2 regions of the Pseudaeromonas sp. HNCC25DJ180 genome follow, and region 1 is predicted to be linked to the other one. Evidence: predicted binding sites of a transcription regulator. Region 1 holds the regulator's gene; the other holds the start of a gene.
The links. The regulator sigma-54, encoded in region 1, starts transcription at its own class of promoters, with help from an activator protein. The targets are predictions, from matches to a motif close to TGGCACNGTTTTNGCTT.

Region 1 (9,024 bases):
CCGCCTTTGTGGTGACGCCGGTGACCGGCATTTATGTGCTGGCCGCCTCCACTTTGCTGGCCCCGGTGATCGATGTGATCACCCGTATCAACTTTCATATCGGTGGCGATATCCGCGATCCTCAGGTCATTGAGGTGGGACGGGAGAAGGGGCAGCTGAAAAACATCCCCCGCGCCTATGAGGAGGCACTCAAGCCATGATAGTAGTTGCAATCCAGCTCAATGGTGCCGCAGACTGGCAGCGTAATCGTCAACAAATCGCATCCCAGTTGGCCGCGCTGCCCGCCAGTCGCCCCTGTTTGGTGCTGTTGCCGGAGAACTTTGCCTGTTTGGGCGGCCCTGCCGACTATCAGGCCTTAGCCGAGCCCTTGGGGGCGGGCCCCATCCAGCAACAATTGGCGGCCTGGGCCCGAGAATATGGCATCTGGTTGGTGGCGGGCTCCTTGCCCACCCTCTGCCCGGGCGAGACACGGGTTCATACCACCCAGCTGGTTTATGATGACAGCGGTGTGTTACAGGGCCATTACCATAAGCTCCATCTATTTGATGTGGCGGTGGCCGATGGTCATGGCAGTTACCGGGAGTCAGCCAGTTTTGTACCGGGTGAGCAGTGGCAGGTGGTTGCCTCGCCCTTCGGTGATTTGGGCCTCTCCATCTGCTATGACCTGCGCTTTCCCGAGCTCTATCGGCAATTACGGGCTGCGGGTGCCCAGATACTGTTAGTCCCGGCGGCCTTTACCAAGGTCACGGGTGAGGCTCACTGGTTGCCGCTGTTACGCGCCAGGGCCATAGAGAACCAGTGTTATGTGGTGGCGGCCAACCAGTGCGGCACCCATGTCGGGGGGCGGCAAACTTGGGGGCATTCGGTGATCATCGACCCCTGGGGCCAGGTGCTGGCCGAGCTAGAAAACGATATTGGCGTGATCCATGCTGAGCTGGATCCGCGCTACCTCAATAAGATCCGCCATGATATGCCCGTGTTGCGTCATGCCAGATTGCGCAACGGGTGGAGAGACGAAGAGTGATGCTGTTAAACCAAGTGACCGAGCGCCTGCTGTTACCCCATGATCTGGATGAGGCCATGCTGGCCCGTCTGCTGCGCCAACTGATGAGCCACAGGGTCGACTTCGGCGATCTCTATTTCCAGAGCAGTTATCATGAGTCCTGGGTGCTGGAAGACAGCATAGTCAAGGATGGCAGCTACAACATAGATCAGGGGGTCGGGGTTCGTGCCGTCAGCGGTGAGAAGACCGGCTTTGCCTATTCCGATGAGATCTCCCTGTTGGCCCTGAGCCAGTCGGTGATCGCTGCTCGCGGCATAGCCGATAGCGGTGGCAGTGGCGAGATCCGTATCTGGCAACCTCACCAGCCGCCCGCGCTCTATCCGGCTATAGACCCGCTAGACTCCATTGATAAACAGCAGAAAATTGCGCTGTTAGAGCAGATGGATCGCTTCGCCCGCACCCTGGATCCGGCGGTGAATCAGGTGATCGCCTCCCTCTCTGGCGTCTATGAGGAGGTGCTGGTGGCAGGAACCGATGGCACCCTGTGTGCCGATATTCGCCCTCTGGTGCGTCTCAACTGTACCGTGCTGGCCGAGCGCAATGGGCGCCGTGAGCGCGGCAGCTCAGGCGGTGGTGGTCGTTTCGGCTATGACTACTTCTTCGATCCGGTCGGCGACGAGATGCGGGCTTTGGGCTATGTGCGTGAGGCCGTACGTCAGGCGCTGGTTAATCTGGAGGCCATAGATGCACCTGCCGGTGCCATGCCTGTGGTGCTGGGCCCGGGCTGGCCCGGTGTGCTGCTGCACGAGGCGGTAGGCCACGGTTTGGAGGGGGACTTTAACCGTAAGGGCTCTTCGGCCTTTGCTGGCAAGATTGGCCAGAAGGTGGCGTCCGAGCACTGCACCATAGTGGATGATGGCACCCTCTCCGGTCGCCGCGGCTCGGTAACCATAGATGATGAGGGGACGCCGGGTCAGTGCAACGTGCTGATCGAGAAGGGGATCCTCAAAGGCTATATCCAGGATAAGATGAATGCGCGGCTGATGGGGGTCGCCCCGACCGGTAATGGCCGTCGTGAGTCCTATGCTCATCTGCCCATGCCGCGGATGACCAATACCTATATGCTGGCCGGTCAGTACGATCCGGCGGAAATCATCGCCTCGGTGAAGCGCGGCATCTATGCGCCCAATTTCGGTGGTGGTCAGGTGGATATCACTTCCGGCAAGTTTGTCTTCTCCGCCTCCGAGGCCTATCTCATCGAAGATGGCAAGATCACCGCGCCGCTCAAGGGGGCTACCCTGATCGGCAACGGACCCGAGGCCATGCAGCAGGTCTCCATGGTGGGACGCGATCTGGCGCTGGATGCCGGGGTGGGGGTCTGTGGCAAGGATGGTCAGAGTGTGCCGGTTGGTGTCGGCCAGCCGACGCTCAAGCTGGATATGTTAACGGTCGGCGGCACCCGCTAACGCCACTCGGGCTTCATACCGCAAGCAACAAAAAAGGGCGAATCTTCGCCCTTTTTTCTCTCTCGCTCTGCTCCCGGCTCAGATGATCTCTTCGAGCTCACTGCGCAGGTATTGGAACAGTTCGCGGAAGGCCGCTGGCGGTTTGTTCTCCAGTCGCTCCTTCTTGGCCTGGCGCACCAGTTGCCGCAGTTTTTGCCTATCCAGCTCATGGTGCTTCTCCAGCAGCTCATTGATTGCATCATCGCCTTGCTCGATCAGCTTCTCCCGCAGTAGTTCCAGCTTGTGCATCCGCGCATTGCCTGCCACATGGCGGCTGCGGATCACATCCAGCGCCTGCTCTATCTCGGCTATGTCCCGGCTGCGCATCAGGCGGCCGATGAACTGCAGATTACGGCGCCAAGCCTCCTTCTTGCCGCGCAGACGGTGGGCGAGATCGATGGCATCGGCCAGCTCTTCGTCCAGCGGCACCTTGGCCAGCTCGGTGGGCTTGAGGTTTACCAGTTCCACCCCCAGCTCCTGCAGCGCGTCCGAGTCGCGCTTGAGCTGGCTCTTGCTGGGAAGATCATCTTCCCACTCGTCATCTTGTTGTTGCTCAAATTGATTAGTCATGGCGTTTCTTATCCTGTTCACATGTCTATTATCTTACCAGTTTCTCCCGTTGCGTGCTGGGCTGTGATAGTCTGATTGGCTCACGAAGAACGGACAGTAGTAACTATGGATCTGCAGCAGCAAGTTCGTCATGAACAGACGCATTTGGAGTCGGTCGTAGCCGAGGCGCTGGCGACGGCTCGTCAATTGGGGGCGGATAATGCCGAAGTCTCCATCAGTAAACAGACTGGGCTGTCGGTCAACACCCGGGGTGGTGAGGTCGAGAGCATAGAGTTCAACAAGGATGGTGCCTTAGGGATCGCCATCTATCGTGATGGCCGCAAGGGCTCCTCATCCACCACCGATCTCTCGGCGGGCGCCGTGCGTCGTGCCGTTGAGGCCGCTATCGAGATCTCGCGGCACACCTCGGCCGATCCCTATGCGGGTCTGGCCGATGCGGAGTGGCTGGCGTGGGAGGCTCCCGATCTGGACTTGCTGCATCCCATCGAGCCTAACCCCGAGTTTGGTCTGGATCTGGCGCGCCGTTGCGAGGCCCATGCCTTGGGGCAGGATCCGCGCATCAAGCACTCGGATGGGGCGGGTTTCAGCAGCCATCACGGCGTCAAGGTGTATGGCAACAGCCATGGCTTCGTCAAAGGCTATGCCAGCTCCCGCCACTCTTTGAGCTGTGTGCTGATCGGGGAGCAGGAGGGTGAGATGCAGCGAGACTATGGCTACTCCTCCTGTCGTGCCATCGAGGATCTCTGGAGCCCGGAGCGCATTGCCGATGAGGCTGTGACTCGTACCGTCTCGCGCCTTGGTGCCCGCAAGATTGCGACCACCAGCGTGCCTGTGCTGTTTAATGCGGATACGGCCACCAGCCTGTTTGGTCATCTGGTCTCCGCTATCAGCGGTGGCAATCTCTATCGCAAATCCTCTTTTTTACTCGATTCTCTGGGTCAGCAGATCTTCCCGCAGTGGTTGAGCATAGAAGAGCAGGCGCTGTTGCCACGAGGGCTGGCCAGTTCCCCCTTTGATGCCGAAGGGGTATGCACCCGGGATATGACCATCATAGCGGCGGGGAATCTGCAGAGTTACTTGCTCACCACCTACTCGGCGCGCAAGTTGGGCATGCGCTCCACCGGCCATGCGGGTGGCATCCATAACTGGCAGGTGTCGGGTCAGGGCCAAAGCCAGGCTGAGCTACTCAAGCAGATGGGCACCGGCTTGCTGATCACCGAGCTGATGGGGCAGGGGGTCAACATAGTCACGGGGGATTACTCCCGCGGCGCGGCAGGTTTCTGGGTCGAGAATGGTGAGATCTGCTATCCGGTCGAGGAGATCACCATAGCGGGTTCTCTCAAGGAGATGTTCCGCAACATGGTCGCCGTGGGCAGTGATTGGGATGAGCGCTCCAGCCTGCGTTCAGGCTCTATCTTGCTGGAAAACATGAAGGTGGCGGGTAACTAGCTTATCTGAATGATAGCCATAACAAAGGGCTACCCATGGGTAGCCCTTTGTCGTTTCGGGAGGTCAGACTCATTCCGCTTCATCAAAGCGGGCGGCCACTAGCTGTTCCACCGCAGCCATCACGGGTTCGGCATCTGCGCCTTCACAGACCACGCGTATGGTCTGGCCTTGGGCGGCTTCCAGCATCAGCAGACCCATCACTGAGTCGGCGCTGGCCTCTTTCTCACCGTTGCACACCATGATGGTGGCGCGAAAGCTAGAGGTGAGTTGAACCAGCTTGATGGCGGCGCGGGCATGCAGCCCCAACTTGTTGATGATGGGTAGGGTCTTCTCAACGCGGGGCATGTTTATTCTCCAGGGTGCGGTGCCGCACCTGCACATTCTTGCCTAGGCCGCGGAAGCTGGCCGCCAGTTGTTCGGTGATGAAGACGGATCTGTGTTGGCCCCCGGTGCAGCCGATGGCTACGGTCACGTAGCTGCGGTTGTTGCGCTCCAGATGGGGTAGCCAGGTGATGAGCAGGTTATCGATCTGCTGGGTATAGAGCAGCACATCGGGTTGGGCCATGAAGAAACGGCGCACCGGCTCATCCAGACCCGTGAGGGGCTTGAGCTCGGGGACCCAGTGTGGATTGGGCAGGAAGCGGGCATCAAAGACGAAGTCGGCATCTTTGGGGGTGCCATTCTTGAAGCCAAAGGATTCGAACACCAGCACCAGCTCTTTCTCTTTTTTGCCCAGAACCCGTTCGCAGATCTGCTCGCTCAGCTCGTGGATGCTGAGGTGGCTGGTATCGATGCGCAGGTCGGCACTGGAGGAGAGGGGAGCAAGCAGGTTGGTTTCATAGATGATGGCTTGATCCAGCGAGAGCTGCTTGCGCGACAGGGGGTGCAGACGGCGGCTTTCGCTGTAACGCTTGATCAGGGTGGCGTTGTCGGCATCGGTGAAGATGCTGGAGAATTCGATATCGCTGGCCTGACGGATCTGCCCCAACAGGGTGTCTATCTCGTCACTCTGCTCGGGGATGTTACGCACATCTATGCTGACAGCCAATTGGTCATACTTGTCGCGCAGCTCCCGCACCAGATGGGGCAGCAGGGAGACAGGCAGATTATCGACACAGTAGTAGCCGAGATCTTCCAGTACGCGCAGGGCTATGGTCTTGCCTGAGCCGGAACGGCCACTGACGACTATGAGTTTCATAGGCTGCTCAAGGGGTGATCATCAGTTGGTAGAGGGCATCGTCATCGGCGGCTTGCCGCAGTTGACGACAGAAGGTTTTGTCATTGAGCTTGCTGGCGATGAGGGAGAGGGTCTTGAGATGGATCTTGCACTCGCTCTCGGGCACCAACAGGGCAAAGAGGATATCGACCGGTTGATTGTCGATGGCATCAAAGGCGATGGGTTGTTCCAGGGTGAGAAACACTGCGGTCAGCGGGTGACCGTCGGGGATGCGACCATGAGGTATGGCAATGGCACCGCCTATACCTGTGCTGCCCATCTTCTCGCGGGCCAGCAGGCGCTCGAAAAGATCCTGCTCATCGAGACCCAGGCGGCGAGCGGCCAGCTCGCTGATGAGCTCGATGGCGCGCTTCTTACTAGAGCAAGGGACCGCACCATGGGTGCAGTCCCTGCTGAGAAAGTCCTGAATTAGCATGCTTATTTGCTGTTTAACTTTTCTTTATGCTTGATGATCTGGCGATCCAGCTTGTCGATCAGAGCGTCGATAGCGGCGTACATATCTTCATGCTGGGAGTTAGCGAAGATCTCACCGCCATTGACGTTGAGTTTGGCTTCGGCGATCTGGTTGAGCTTCTCAACTGTCAGAATAACTTGAACATTATTGATCTGTTCGAAGTGACGCTCCAGTTTGGCAAATTTGCTATTTACGAAGTCACGCAGCGGGTCGGTGATTTCAATATGATGACCTGACAGGTTAATTTGCATAACGTCTTCCTTTTTGTTGGTCTACAGCAGGCGTTTGCGCTGACTGGACGGGGGTATAGAGAGAGACTCACGATATTTCGCGATAGTCCGTCTGGCTACCATAATACCTTGTTCTGTAAGCAAATCCGCGATCTTGCTATCGCTTAAGGGTTTTGCCGTATTTTCCGCTGCGACCAGTTTCTTGATCAAGGCCCGGATCGCGGTGGATGAGCACTCCCCTCCATTATCAGTATTGACGTGACTGGAGAAAAAGTATTTAAGTTCGAAAATTCCTCTGGGGGTATGCATGAATTTTTGTGTGGTTACCCGGGATATGGTGGATTCATGCATTTCCACCGACTCGGCCACATCGTTCAGTACCATGGGCTTCATCGCCTCTTCACCATACTCGAAGAAGTCTTGTTGCTGTTGCACTATGCAGGTGGCTACTTTGAGCAGGGTCTCGTTACGGCTCTCCAGACTCTTGATGAACCACTTGGCCTCCTGCAAGTGTGAGCGAATAAACTGGCTGTCGCTGCTGTTGCGGGCATGGCGGGCCATGGCGGCGTAAGTTTCGTTGATGCGGATCTTGGGCATGGCATCCGGGTTGAGTTCGACCATCCATTTACCGTGCTTCTTGCTGACGGCCACATCGGGAATGACATATTGGGAGTCACTCTGGATGACGCTGTTACCCGGGCGAGGTTCCAGGTTGAGGATGATATCCAGCGCCTCTTTCAGATCCCCCTCCTTGAGTTGCATCTTGCGCGCCAGGTTGCGGTAGTCGCGGCTGCCCAGCAGATCCATGTGCTCCTGCAGCATAACCTTGGCTTCGGCGAGCCAGGGTGTGGTTGGGGCGTATTGGCCCAGCTGAATGAGTAGACACTCCTGCACGCTGCGGGCCGCGACCCCGATAGGATCGAAGTGCTGGATGCGCTTGAGCACGGCTTCCACTTCATCCAGATCGACTTCTCTATCGTCGGCCTGCACCGCCTGCAGTATGTCGTCCAGCTCTGTGGTCAGATAGCCGGACTCATCTATGCCATCTATGATAGAGAGGGCGATGGCCTGGTCCAGCTCGCTGAACGGGGTCAGGTGCATCTGCCAGAGCAGATAGTCCTGCAGGGTTTCTGTGGTCTCCCCCTGATAGATGGAGTCATCGTCACTGGAGGGCAGGCCACTGGGTTGATTGGCTCCGGCGGTATAGACCTCATCCCAGGTGGTATCCATGGGCAGCTCATCGGGCATATTATCCTGATTGAGTGCCTCGCCTGTGTCCATCTGGCTCTCATCGTGTTCGTTGTCATGCTCAGCGTCATGCTCCTCCGACACTTGAGGCGCGTCCAGGTTGTCACTCTCCTCCTGCTCCAGCAGCGGATTGGCATCCAGCGCTTGCTGGATCTCCTGCTGTAGCTCCAGGGTGGAGAGTTGCAACAAGCGGATGGCCTGCTGAAGTTGTGGCGTCATGGCCAGCGATTGGCCCAGTCGCAACTGTAGAGTCGGTTTCATCGACGTTGGTGTGTCCTTATGCTGTACTTGTGAATAATCAGTCTCAGCATCAATTGCTAGAGGGTGAATCCTTCGCCCAGGTAGACCTGTTTCACTTGTTCATTGTGCAAAACTTCGTCGGGAGTGCCTTCGGCAATCAGTTGACCATGACTGACGATATAGGCTTTCTCACAGACATCCAAGGTTTCCCGTACATTATGATCGGTAATTAATACCCCAAGCCCGCGATCCCGTAAATGCTCAATGATGCGTTTGATGTCGATGACCGAGATGGGATCCACACCGGCAAAGGGTTCATCCAGCAGAATAAATCTGGGCTCGGCAGCCAGGGCTCTGGCGATTTCTACCCGTCGTCGCTCGCCACCGGAGAGACTCATGCCAAGGTTCTTGCGGATATGGGTAATGTGAAATTCTTCGAGAAGGGACTCCATCTTATCCAAGCGCTCAGCCTTGCTGAGGTTCTGGCCAACCTCAAGTACGCCCATCAGATTCTCCTCCACCGTCAGTCGACGGAAGATGGAGGCCTCCTGGGGGAGATAGCCGATGCCGTTGCGGGCCCGTTCATGCATGGGCAGCGTCGTGATGTCCATGTCATCTATGGTGACGCTGCCGCCATCCTGGGGTACCAGGCCCACTATCATGTAAAATGAGGTGGTCTTACCGGCGCCGTTGGGGCCGAGTAGACCCACGACCTGGCCTGTCTCTACCTGCAGGCTGACATCACTGACTACCTTGCGGCTCTTGTAGCTTTTTTGCAGGTGCTGGGCATTGAGCAGGCTCATCTATTATTTACCCCCCTTGCTGTTCTGCTGCTGCACCTGCTCGGGTAGGAACACTGTCTTCACCCGGGAGCCCTTCTTGGCACTTTCGGCCATCATCTGTTGCTTTTCGATGTCATAGCGGATGAGGTCGCCATTAACTTGGCTATCTTCTTGTTTCAGCTCGGCATTATTCGTCAGCACCACCAGTTTTTCTTTGAGCTTGTAGCTTAGTTGATCCGCTTTGGCATTGACTGGCTTGCCATTATCCAGCACCTGGAAGAAGGTGGCGGGCTTGCCGTAGGCGAT
Region 2 (9,024 bases), 110 kb from region 1:
GGGCATGGCCCAGTGTGCGGCTGGCCATATCCAGAGATGGCGAGATGCGACCATAACTGCTTTCGATCGCCCCCAGAGCCATGGCGATAAAACGCACCACATAGGCAGTGATCAGCGCAAACAGGGAGCCCGTCAAGATAAGCCCGGGCTCAGCCAACCCCAAGCTGGCGAGCAGGTCGTTAAGAGCGAAATCCGTGGCGGTGAGGGGGATCAGGATCCCTATAGCCAGGACGGTACCGGGCATGGCGTAACCCATTCCAGCCCACTGCCTTGGCCAGGCCAATCTCGGGTTCAGGCGTTGGGCAAAGAGGATCAGGAGCGCCAGCATGCTGGCCACCAGCGCCGCCCATCCCGCCACCATCAAGCTATTGAGGCTGGCATCCCATAAACCGGGGGGCCAGGCGCCGCCCCAGACTTGCCCGGCATAGTGCAGCAGCACCATACAGGGGAGTAGAAAACCCAGCAGGATCAGCATCAACAGATAACCCACGGCGACCACGCGCGCAATCGGCCCCAGCACCTGCGCGGTGCCAGGCTGCAGCAGACTCTGCCGTTGATAACGCTGCTGCCGACCTCGACTCACGCGTTCCATCAGCAAGATCAGCAAGACACACGCCAGTAGCCCCAGCGAGATCTGGGCGGCCGCCCCCAGATCACCGTAACCCAGCCACACATCATTGACCGCCGTGGTCAGGGTTGGCACGGCAAAATAGGCGACCGTACCAAAGTCGGCCAGCGTCTCCATGGCGACTAAAGAGAGCCCCACGGCAATGGCGGGACGCACCAGAGGAAGTTCCAGATGCCACCAGCGACGCCAGCGACCATAGCCCTGCATGCGGGCACTCTCGATAAGCTGTGGCGCCAGCTCGCCAAATCCGGCTCGGGACAACAGGTAGACATAGGGATAGAGCACCAGGGACAAGACGACCACGGCGCCCCCCAGGGAGCGGATAGCCGGAAAATAGTAGTCACCGGGCTGCTGCCAGCCAAAGAGCTGACGCAGACTCACCTGTGCCCAGCCGGCATAATCGAGCAGATCGGTATAGACATAGGCAACCAGGTAACCCGGCATGGCCAAGGGTAAGACCAGCGCCCAATTGAGCCAGCGTTGCCCGGGTAGCTGACAGCGCGCCATCAACCAGCCCGCTGGCGCCCCCAGCAGGAGGCAGAGCAATAGCGTGCCACACACCAGCCCGATGGAATTGAGCAGATAAGTAGGTAGTACTGTTGCCCACAGATGAGCCAGCAGATCCGTGGATGACAGGCAGGCCTCCACCAACAAGGCCATTATGGGTAAACAGAGCAGCAGGGCGATACCCCTGCTGCTTACTATCCAGAGTGAGGCTCTCATACTGCTCGCTCGCCCCTTAAACTGCTTTAGCTAGAGTGTTAGAGATCGAATTTCACCTCATCCAGCAGGGTCAACGCCTGACGCCTATGCTTGGCGATCTCGGAAAGAGAGAGGCTATCGGCCCGGAATTGGCCCCAGGAGGTGACCAGAGGCGACCAGGCAACGCCAGGCTTGACCGGATACTCCTTATTGAGCTCGGCATAGAGACGCTGGGCCTGATCTCCGGCCAGATACTCCATCAACCGTTGCGCGGCAGCTGGGTGCTTGGCATGCTTGGTCATCACGACGCCACTGACATTGACGTGCACCCCTCTATCCGCCTGATTGGGGAAATTGAGATAGACAGCCTCAGCCCAACTCTTCTGGGTCGCATCCTCGAGCATGTTGCCGTAGTAGTAACTGTTACCCAACGACAGATCGCAGATCCCCTCCTTGATCGCCTTCACCTGATCCCTGTCATTGCCCTGCGGTTTGCGAGCCAGGTTGGCCTTGACGCCCTCCAGCCATTGACGGGTTTTGGCCTCGCCCTGATGAGCCAACAGAGAAGCGACCAGTGCCACATTGTAGGGATGCTTGCCGCTGCGGGTGCAGATACGCCCCTTGTACTTGGCATCGGCCAGATCTTCGTAACGAATGGCCCCAAGCTGCCCCACACGCTCCTTGCTGCTATAGATGTTGCGAACCCGGGTGGTGAGGGCAAACCAGCGACCTTGCTCATCACGATACTGGGCGGGGATCGCCTGTTCCAGTACGGGGCTTGACACTGGCTGTACCAGATCGCCATCTACCAGCTCCATCAGGCGACTGATATCCACAGTCAAAACCAGATCGGCGGGTGTTAACCGCCCTTCGCGCTTGAGTCGCTCAACCAGGCCATCTTCGGCATAGACCAGATTGACCTTGATACCGCTTTGCTGGGTAAATTGCTGCACTATAGGTTCAATCAAATGCGCCTGACGTGCCGAATAGACATTGATCTCCTCAGCCGCCTGCGCCTGAAAGCCCAACAACAGGGTAAAACTCACCAGATGACGCCAACTCATATGCACTCTCCATCGCCACAGAAAAAACCCACCAAGGCAATGATAGTTATTCGCATTTACTTCTTCAAGCCAAATAAAAAAAAGAGACCCAATGGGCCTCAAATACAGATGAACAGATAATGAAATGACAGGGGCTATCCTATCGGGGTGAACACCCTGGGGTGATCAGATGGCTTCGCCATCCACTTCACCGGTACGGATCCGCACCACGTGGGCCAGATCGTACACAAAGATCTTACCATCACCGATCTTGCCGGTATAAGCCGCCTTGCAGATGGCTTCGATGATGCTTTCCACGTTCTCGGTGGCGGTGGCGATCTCCAGCTTGACCTTGGGCAGGAAATCAACCTGATACTCGGCACCACGGTAGAGTTCGGTGTGACCCTTCTGGCGGCCAAAGCCCTTCACTTCTGATACCGTCATGCCGTCAACGCCCAGGGCCGCTACAGCCTCACGAACGTCATCCAGCTTGAAGGGTTTGATGATTGCACTGATAAGCTTCATACCTTGTCTCCCACTCCCTGGTTGATATTGGGTTTGACTATCTAATTCAATGTCTGTGCCATAATGTTAAAGTCATTTAATATCAATGCGTTAACTAAATAAGTTGAAAAGAAGAGACCATGACTCGTTCTTTATGGTGCAACACTCGATAACTTGTCACCAGGAAGGGCGCCAAAATGGTGCATAGCTATACTCCCGACACCCCCCACCGTTTACGCCTGTTCGGCACGCACAAAATCGTGCCAAGCCAATAACAACCGTTGGAAATCCTCCAAGCCACACCCCGCCATCTGCTCATCATCGTAGTAGGCCATGTCCGGCTCAAGATCATCGGCAAACTCAAATTGCACCACATTGGCCGCCACCTCGGCCTCCTCATCGCTCAGATGCAGGCTGTAGACGGCGCCATGGCGAGAAATAGTCTCCTGCTCACCCCGTTGTAAGGCATCGATATCGGCCAATACCTCCTGCATCAGTGATAGCTGGCTACCCATCTCATCATTGAGCCAGTGACCCACAGCCTCATGCCCCATGGAGAGATAGGCCTTCAAACGCCCATCAGGCTCCCGGATAAATTCATAGTCCATAGCATTACCCCTAAAATATGCCGGTACTCTTACTCTTCATTCTAGACCTAAAGACCCATAAAAAACGGGGCGAGACTCTAGTCTCGCCCCGTTGTGCTCTGCAGGGAACTATCAGGCCTGAACCTGCAGTATCACCTTTTCAGCCTTGTCGGTGTAGCTGGCAATCTCGTTGAAGTTCAGATAGCGATAGACATCGGCCGCCAGCGTTTCCAGCTCGCGGGCATACCCCTGATACTCCTCAACGCTGGGAATGCGACCCAGGATCGCCGCCACGGCCGAGAGTTCGGCGGAGGCCAGATAGACATTGGCGCCCTGCCCCAGACGGTTCGGGAAGTTACGGGTCGAGGTGGAGACGACCGTGGTGTTGTCGCCAACACGGGCCTGGTTACCCATGCAGAGTGAACAACCCGGGATCTCGATGCGGGCACCGACGCGACCGAAGATGCCGTAGTACCCCTCTTCGGTGAGCTGATCCCGGTCCATCTTGGTCGGCGGCGCGATCCACAGACGGGTCGCCAGCTGTCCCTTGAACTGGTTGAGCAGCTTACCGGCGGCACGGAAGTGGCCGATATTGGTCATGCAGGAACCAATGAAGACCTCATCGATCTTGGCACCTGCCACGCTGGAGAGCAGACGGGCATCGTCCGGATCATTCGGCGCACAGAGGATGGGCTCCTTGATGCTGTCCAGATCGATCTCGATGATGGCGGCATACTCGGCGTCGGCATCGGCACTCATCAGCTCAGGCTTGGCCAGCCAGGCTTCCATGCCCTGGATGCGGCGCTCTATGGTACGCACATCGCCATACCCTTCGGAAAGCATCCACTTGAGCATCACGATGTTGGACTTCAGGTACTCGGCGATCGGTGCCTCATCCAGCTTGATGGTACAACCTGCGGCAGAGCGTTCGGCACTGGCATCGGCCAGCTCGAATGCCTGCTCGACTTTGAGCTCTGGCAGCCCTTCGATCTCCAGGATGCGGCCGGAGAAGATGTTCTTCTTGCCCGCTTTCTCGACGGTGAGCAGCCCCATCTGGATGGCCTGATAGGGTATGGCATGGACCAGATCCCGCAGCGTGATGCCAGGCTGCATGGAGCCCTTGAAGCGCACCAGTACCGATTCCGGCATATCCAGCGGCATGACGCCAGTGGCAGCGGCAAAGGCCACCAGACCTGAGCCCGCTGGGAAGGAGACACCGATGGGGAAACGGGTGTGGGAGTCACCACCGGTACCGACTGTATCCGGCAACAGCATGCGGTTGAGCCAGCTGTGGATGACACCATCACCAGGACGCAGAGCCACACCGCCACGGTTCATGATGAAATCGGGCAGGGTATGGTGAGTCTGCACATCCACCGGCTTGGGATAGGCGGCGGTGTGACAGAAGGATTGCATCACCAGATCGGCAGAGAAGCCGAGGCAGGCCAGATCCTTCAACTCATCGCGGGTCATGGGACCCGTGGTGTCCTGAGAGCCGACCGTGGTCATCTTGGGCTCACAGTAGGTACCTGGGCGGATACCCACCGCGCCACACGCCTTGCCCACCATCTTCTGGGCTAGCGTGTAGCCCTTGCCGGTATCGGCCACCGGCTGCGGACGGTTAAATACGGTAGAGAAGGGCAAGCCCAGGGCTTCGCGCGCCTTGTCGGTGAGACCTCGGCCGACGATGAGCGGAATACGGCCACCGGCACGCACTTCATCCAGCAACACCTCTGTCTTGAGGGTGAAGGTGGCGATCACCTCGTCGCTGCCATGACGGGTCACCTTGCCTTCGTAGACATAGATGTCGATGACATCGCCGGTATTCATCTTGCTGACATCCAGCTCGATGGGCAGGGCACCGGCATCTTCCATGGTGTTGAAGAAGATGGGGGCAATCTTGCCACCCAGCACGAAACCACCGGCACGCTTGTTGGGCACATTGGGGATATCGTCACCCATGAACCAGAGCACTGAGTTGGTGGCCGACTTGCGCGAGGAGCCGGTACCGACCACATCCCCCACATAGACCAGCGGGAAACCCTTGGCCTTCAAGGCATCCAGGGTCTTGATGGGACCAACCGCCCCTTCCTGATCGGCTTCGATGCCAGGACGGCTGTTTTTCAGCATAGCCAGGGCGTGCAACGGGATATCCGGGCGTGACCAGGCATCCTGGGCCGGCGAGAGATCGTCGGTGTTGGTTTCGCCACTCACCTTGAAGACGGTCAAAGAGATCTTCTCGGCCAGCTTGGGACGGGAGAGATACCACTCGGCATTGGCCCAGGCGTCCATCACCTGCTTGGCATAGGCGTTACCGGCCTTGAGCTTCTCTTGCACATCGTGAAAGGAGTCAAACAGCAGCAGGGTATGGGAGAGCGCCTTGGTGGCAATGGGGGCCAGCTTGGCATCATCCAGCAGGTCGATGAGCGGCTGAATGTTGTAGCCGCCCTGCATGGTGCCCAACAGTTCGACCGCCTGTTCGGCACTAACCACGGCAGAGTGAGCTTCACCCTTGGCCACGGCAGCCAGGAACCCCGCCTTCACATAAGCGGCCTCATCCACTCCCGGCGGAATGCGATTGGCCAACAGATCCAGCAGTACCGCATCCTCCCCGGCCGGGGGGCTCTTCAACAGCTCGACCAGGCCTGCAACCTGGTCAGCACTCAGTGGCTTGGGCGCGATGCCTTGGGCGGCACGCTCGGCAAGGTGTTGACGATAGCTCTCTAGCACTGTGGACTCCTATAAACGAGGTTGGTCGTTGTTTGCGACACGCTTCCGTGACCTGGGCCAGCGCGGCCCAGCCAATTTTGCTAACTATATAGTTTTTAAGGGGTCATGAAAAATATCGTGATCAGAATTCCATTCTGCCCACTCTGACTCACAAACCGAATGTATTACCAAAAAAGAGGTATAGGGACTCTTTCCCCCCCTGAGCCTGGCCATAAGCCAGATAAACTGGGCCTAAAAAGGTATCTGAGCCGATATAGATGCTGCCAGCATTCAGCATGTCGCCCCAACTGATGTCGGACTTGTCATTCCAGATATTGCCCCGCTCTAGTGAAAAGCCAGCATAGACAGGGGACTTGAAGGCACCGAAGTTGTTATCCAGCAGGCGGTAACCATACATCAAGCCGCCAAAGGCCTTGTACCGGCCATTCAATTGATAACGCTGATAGCCGGAGAGGTTGAACAGCCCCCCCAAATCCTGCAGGTAGAGCGGCACCAGTTCACTGACATCAGAGCCCCCACCAGAGAGGCGCAAAGCCAGCGTCTGGCGCTCACTGAAGGTAAAGGGCTTGAGATAATTAAACGCCGAAACCAGGCCCCACTGCTCTTCAGCACTGATATCTTCGCCTTGAGTGTGAATGTAGGAGAGGCGCCCCGAGAAATAACTCCCCTCTCTGGGGAAGAAACGGCTATCCAGAGTGTCATAACCATAATCCAGGTAGGGCCCCCAAGAGCGGACATTCTCCTCGCCACTGGCGCCATCTATGGTAATGGCAGAGTGCGCCAGCTGAGTTCCGAATGAGAACTGACTCCACGGCTGGCTATTCCAGCCCAGCTCGCCATCCATAGACCAGGTGCCATGCTCCATGTTGACATAATCTGCACCGCCCCCCTCCGCCTGCTTACTGATACCCTCGATGTTACTCAGGAAGATGGCCCGGGTCTGCTTGTCATAGCCCGCCCCCAACTGCCAGTAGAATTGTTGCCGGGCATCGAAGGGGCTGTAGAACTCGCTGCGCAGGTGGCTCCAACTGCCCATGGTCAACTCATTGCGCCATTCAGCCCCCAGGTCATTCATGTTGGTCAGAGTGTAAGCCACCCCGTAGCTATAGTTAGAGCGAGTCTGGAAGTCATCCTCAAGGGCAAAGGTGAAATCCAGGTAGTCTGGTCCCCAGCGCTTCTCGGTGGCGTTGATCACCAGCACATTCTGCCCCTGCTGCTCGTCTATCTCATAGGTGACCCGTTCGAAGGTGCCCAACGCATTGATGCGCTCTATGCCCGCCTCCAAATTCTCATTGGTCTGGATCTTACCCGTGTCCACTTGCAACATCCCCTTAAGCACCTGATCGCTCAGCCGGGAGTCGTTGTGGATGACAATCTTGTCCAGATAATAGGCAGGCTGGCCGCTCAGTTGCGAGCGTCGATCCAGCTTCTCCTGCTGGTAATCGTGATACTCCTCCGGGCTCACCGACAGGGACTTCAGGCGCCAGATCTGGCTACGCGCCATGGCCTCCCCGCGGTCCATAATTTGCGGCATCTTGGCAAAGTCGCTGACCGAATAACCGGCCACGTCAGGACTCAACACTATGTCCTGCTCCCGTAGTAGGGCCAGTTGTCGTTCGGTTCCCGAGCGGGTGAGATAGGTAGTGAGTTGATCCACCAGATTGAATGCTGAATCGAGCTCACTCTTGGGCTTGAGCTTATCCGAGATATCGACGGCTATGATGACATCAGCACCCATCTTGATAGCGATATCGATGGGCAGGTTATTGACTATGCCGCCGTCCGCCAGCAGCTGGCCATTGATCTCCACCGGCTTGAGCGCCCCGGGAATAGACATGGAAGCCTGCATAACCACGGCCAGATTGCCACGGCTGAGTACCACGGGTTGCACCGTCTCCATATTGGTGGCGATGGCGCGATAGGGAATGGGCAGCTCGTTGAAACTGCGCAAGGCGGGCAAGTTGGAGGTCGCCTCGCGCAACAGCGCCGCCATACCATGTCCCTGATATACCCCTTCTGGCAGTTTCACCTTGCCCTCACTGAGCCCGATATCCGTCTGCAACTGAAAGTCATCGGCCTGTCGCTTCTTGCGCAGGGAGAGCTCCTGGCGCGTCACCTTGTCCTGATAGCCCTTGTTCCAGTCCATACCCAGAGTCTTGGTCGTCACCTCATCGGCGGAGTAACCCATGGCATACATGCCCGCCACATAGGAGCCCATACTGGTGCCCAGCACCATGTCCACCGGAATGCGCATCTCCTCCAGGACCTTGAGTACCCCCAGATGAGCCGCCCCCTTGGCCCCCCCCCCACTCAACACCAAGGCAATCTTAGGACGCTCCGGGCCTCGAGGCACAGCAGCCTCAGCCACATTGAAACAGACACACAGTAGCAGCATGGCCAGCGACCAGAGAGGCGAGAACAGCAGAGAGCGCAACGCAGGGTTTTCCATCGGAGAGGGTCATCAGAGTCAGGGCTTGCCCCATGCTAACGGGATCCGCCAGCGAACTAAAGCCACGGTGAAGAAAGGTGAGTCATTCTCCCCGAGAAAAACAGGCTGACATCCACTCCCAGCACAAAGCCTGGCTCTTGAGTGCCACGCTTGGGGGACCCCTTATCTACATCTCAGGTAGTTTGATGAGCTGACGGTTGGAAATTGCCTCGAAACTGTACCGCCCCGGCGAAGGGGCGGGAGAAACGCCACGGCGCAAGGAGCGCACTCGCCGCTATCCAGGCTGAGGATTAACAGCGTCCCTTCTTACCCTGACCCGGCGGACAGAAGTTTCCCTGATCCTGGTGATGATGTTTATCATCTTCATGATGTTGTTCACTT

Region 2: the regulator sigma-54 is predicted to act here: its motif matches at 2,943-2,959, upstream of ACZYTD_RS01720 (P-II family nitrogen regulator).

What each region holds. Positions count from the first base shown of each region.
Region 1 is NZ_JBVAYF010000001.1:251,887-260,910, reverse strand. It holds gene ACZYTD_RS01235 (YhdP family protein) at 1-200, shown strand, start outside; gene ACZYTD_RS01230 (carbon-nitrogen hydrolase family protein) at 197-1,024, shown strand; gene tldD (metalloprotease TldD) at 1,021-2,469, shown strand; gene yjgA (ribosome biogenesis factor YjgA) at 2,548-3,078, opposite strand; gene pmbA (metalloprotease PmbA) at 3,184-4,527, shown strand; gene ACZYTD_RS01210 (HPr family phosphocarrier protein) at 4,597-4,872, opposite strand; gene rapZ (RNase adapter RapZ) at 4,859-5,725, opposite strand; gene ptsN (PTS IIA-like nitrogen regulatory protein PtsN) at 5,733-6,179, opposite strand; gene hpf (ribosome hibernation promoting factor) at 6,182-6,469, opposite strand; gene ACZYTD_RS01190 (RNA polymerase factor sigma-54) at 6,491-7,957, opposite strand; gene lptB (LPS export ABC transporter ATP-binding protein) at 8,014-8,739, opposite strand; gene lptA (lipopolysaccharide transport periplasmic protein LptA) at 8,743-9,024, opposite strand, start outside.
Region 2 is NZ_JBVAYF010000001.1:364,791-373,814, forward strand. It holds gene ACZYTD_RS01710 (ABC transporter permease) at 1-1,351, opposite strand, end outside; gene ACZYTD_RS01715 (Fe(3+) ABC transporter substrate-binding protein) at 1,390-2,394, opposite strand; gene ACZYTD_RS01720 (P-II family nitrogen regulator) at 2,560-2,898, opposite strand; gene ACZYTD_RS01725 (YacL family protein) at 3,111-3,485, opposite strand; gene acnB (bifunctional aconitate hydratase 2/2-methylisocitrate dehydratase) at 3,597-6,194, opposite strand; gene ACZYTD_RS01735 (patatin-like phospholipase family protein) at 6,343-8,643, opposite strand; gene ACZYTD_RS01740 (putative periplasmic lipoprotein) at 8,934-9,024, opposite strand, start outside.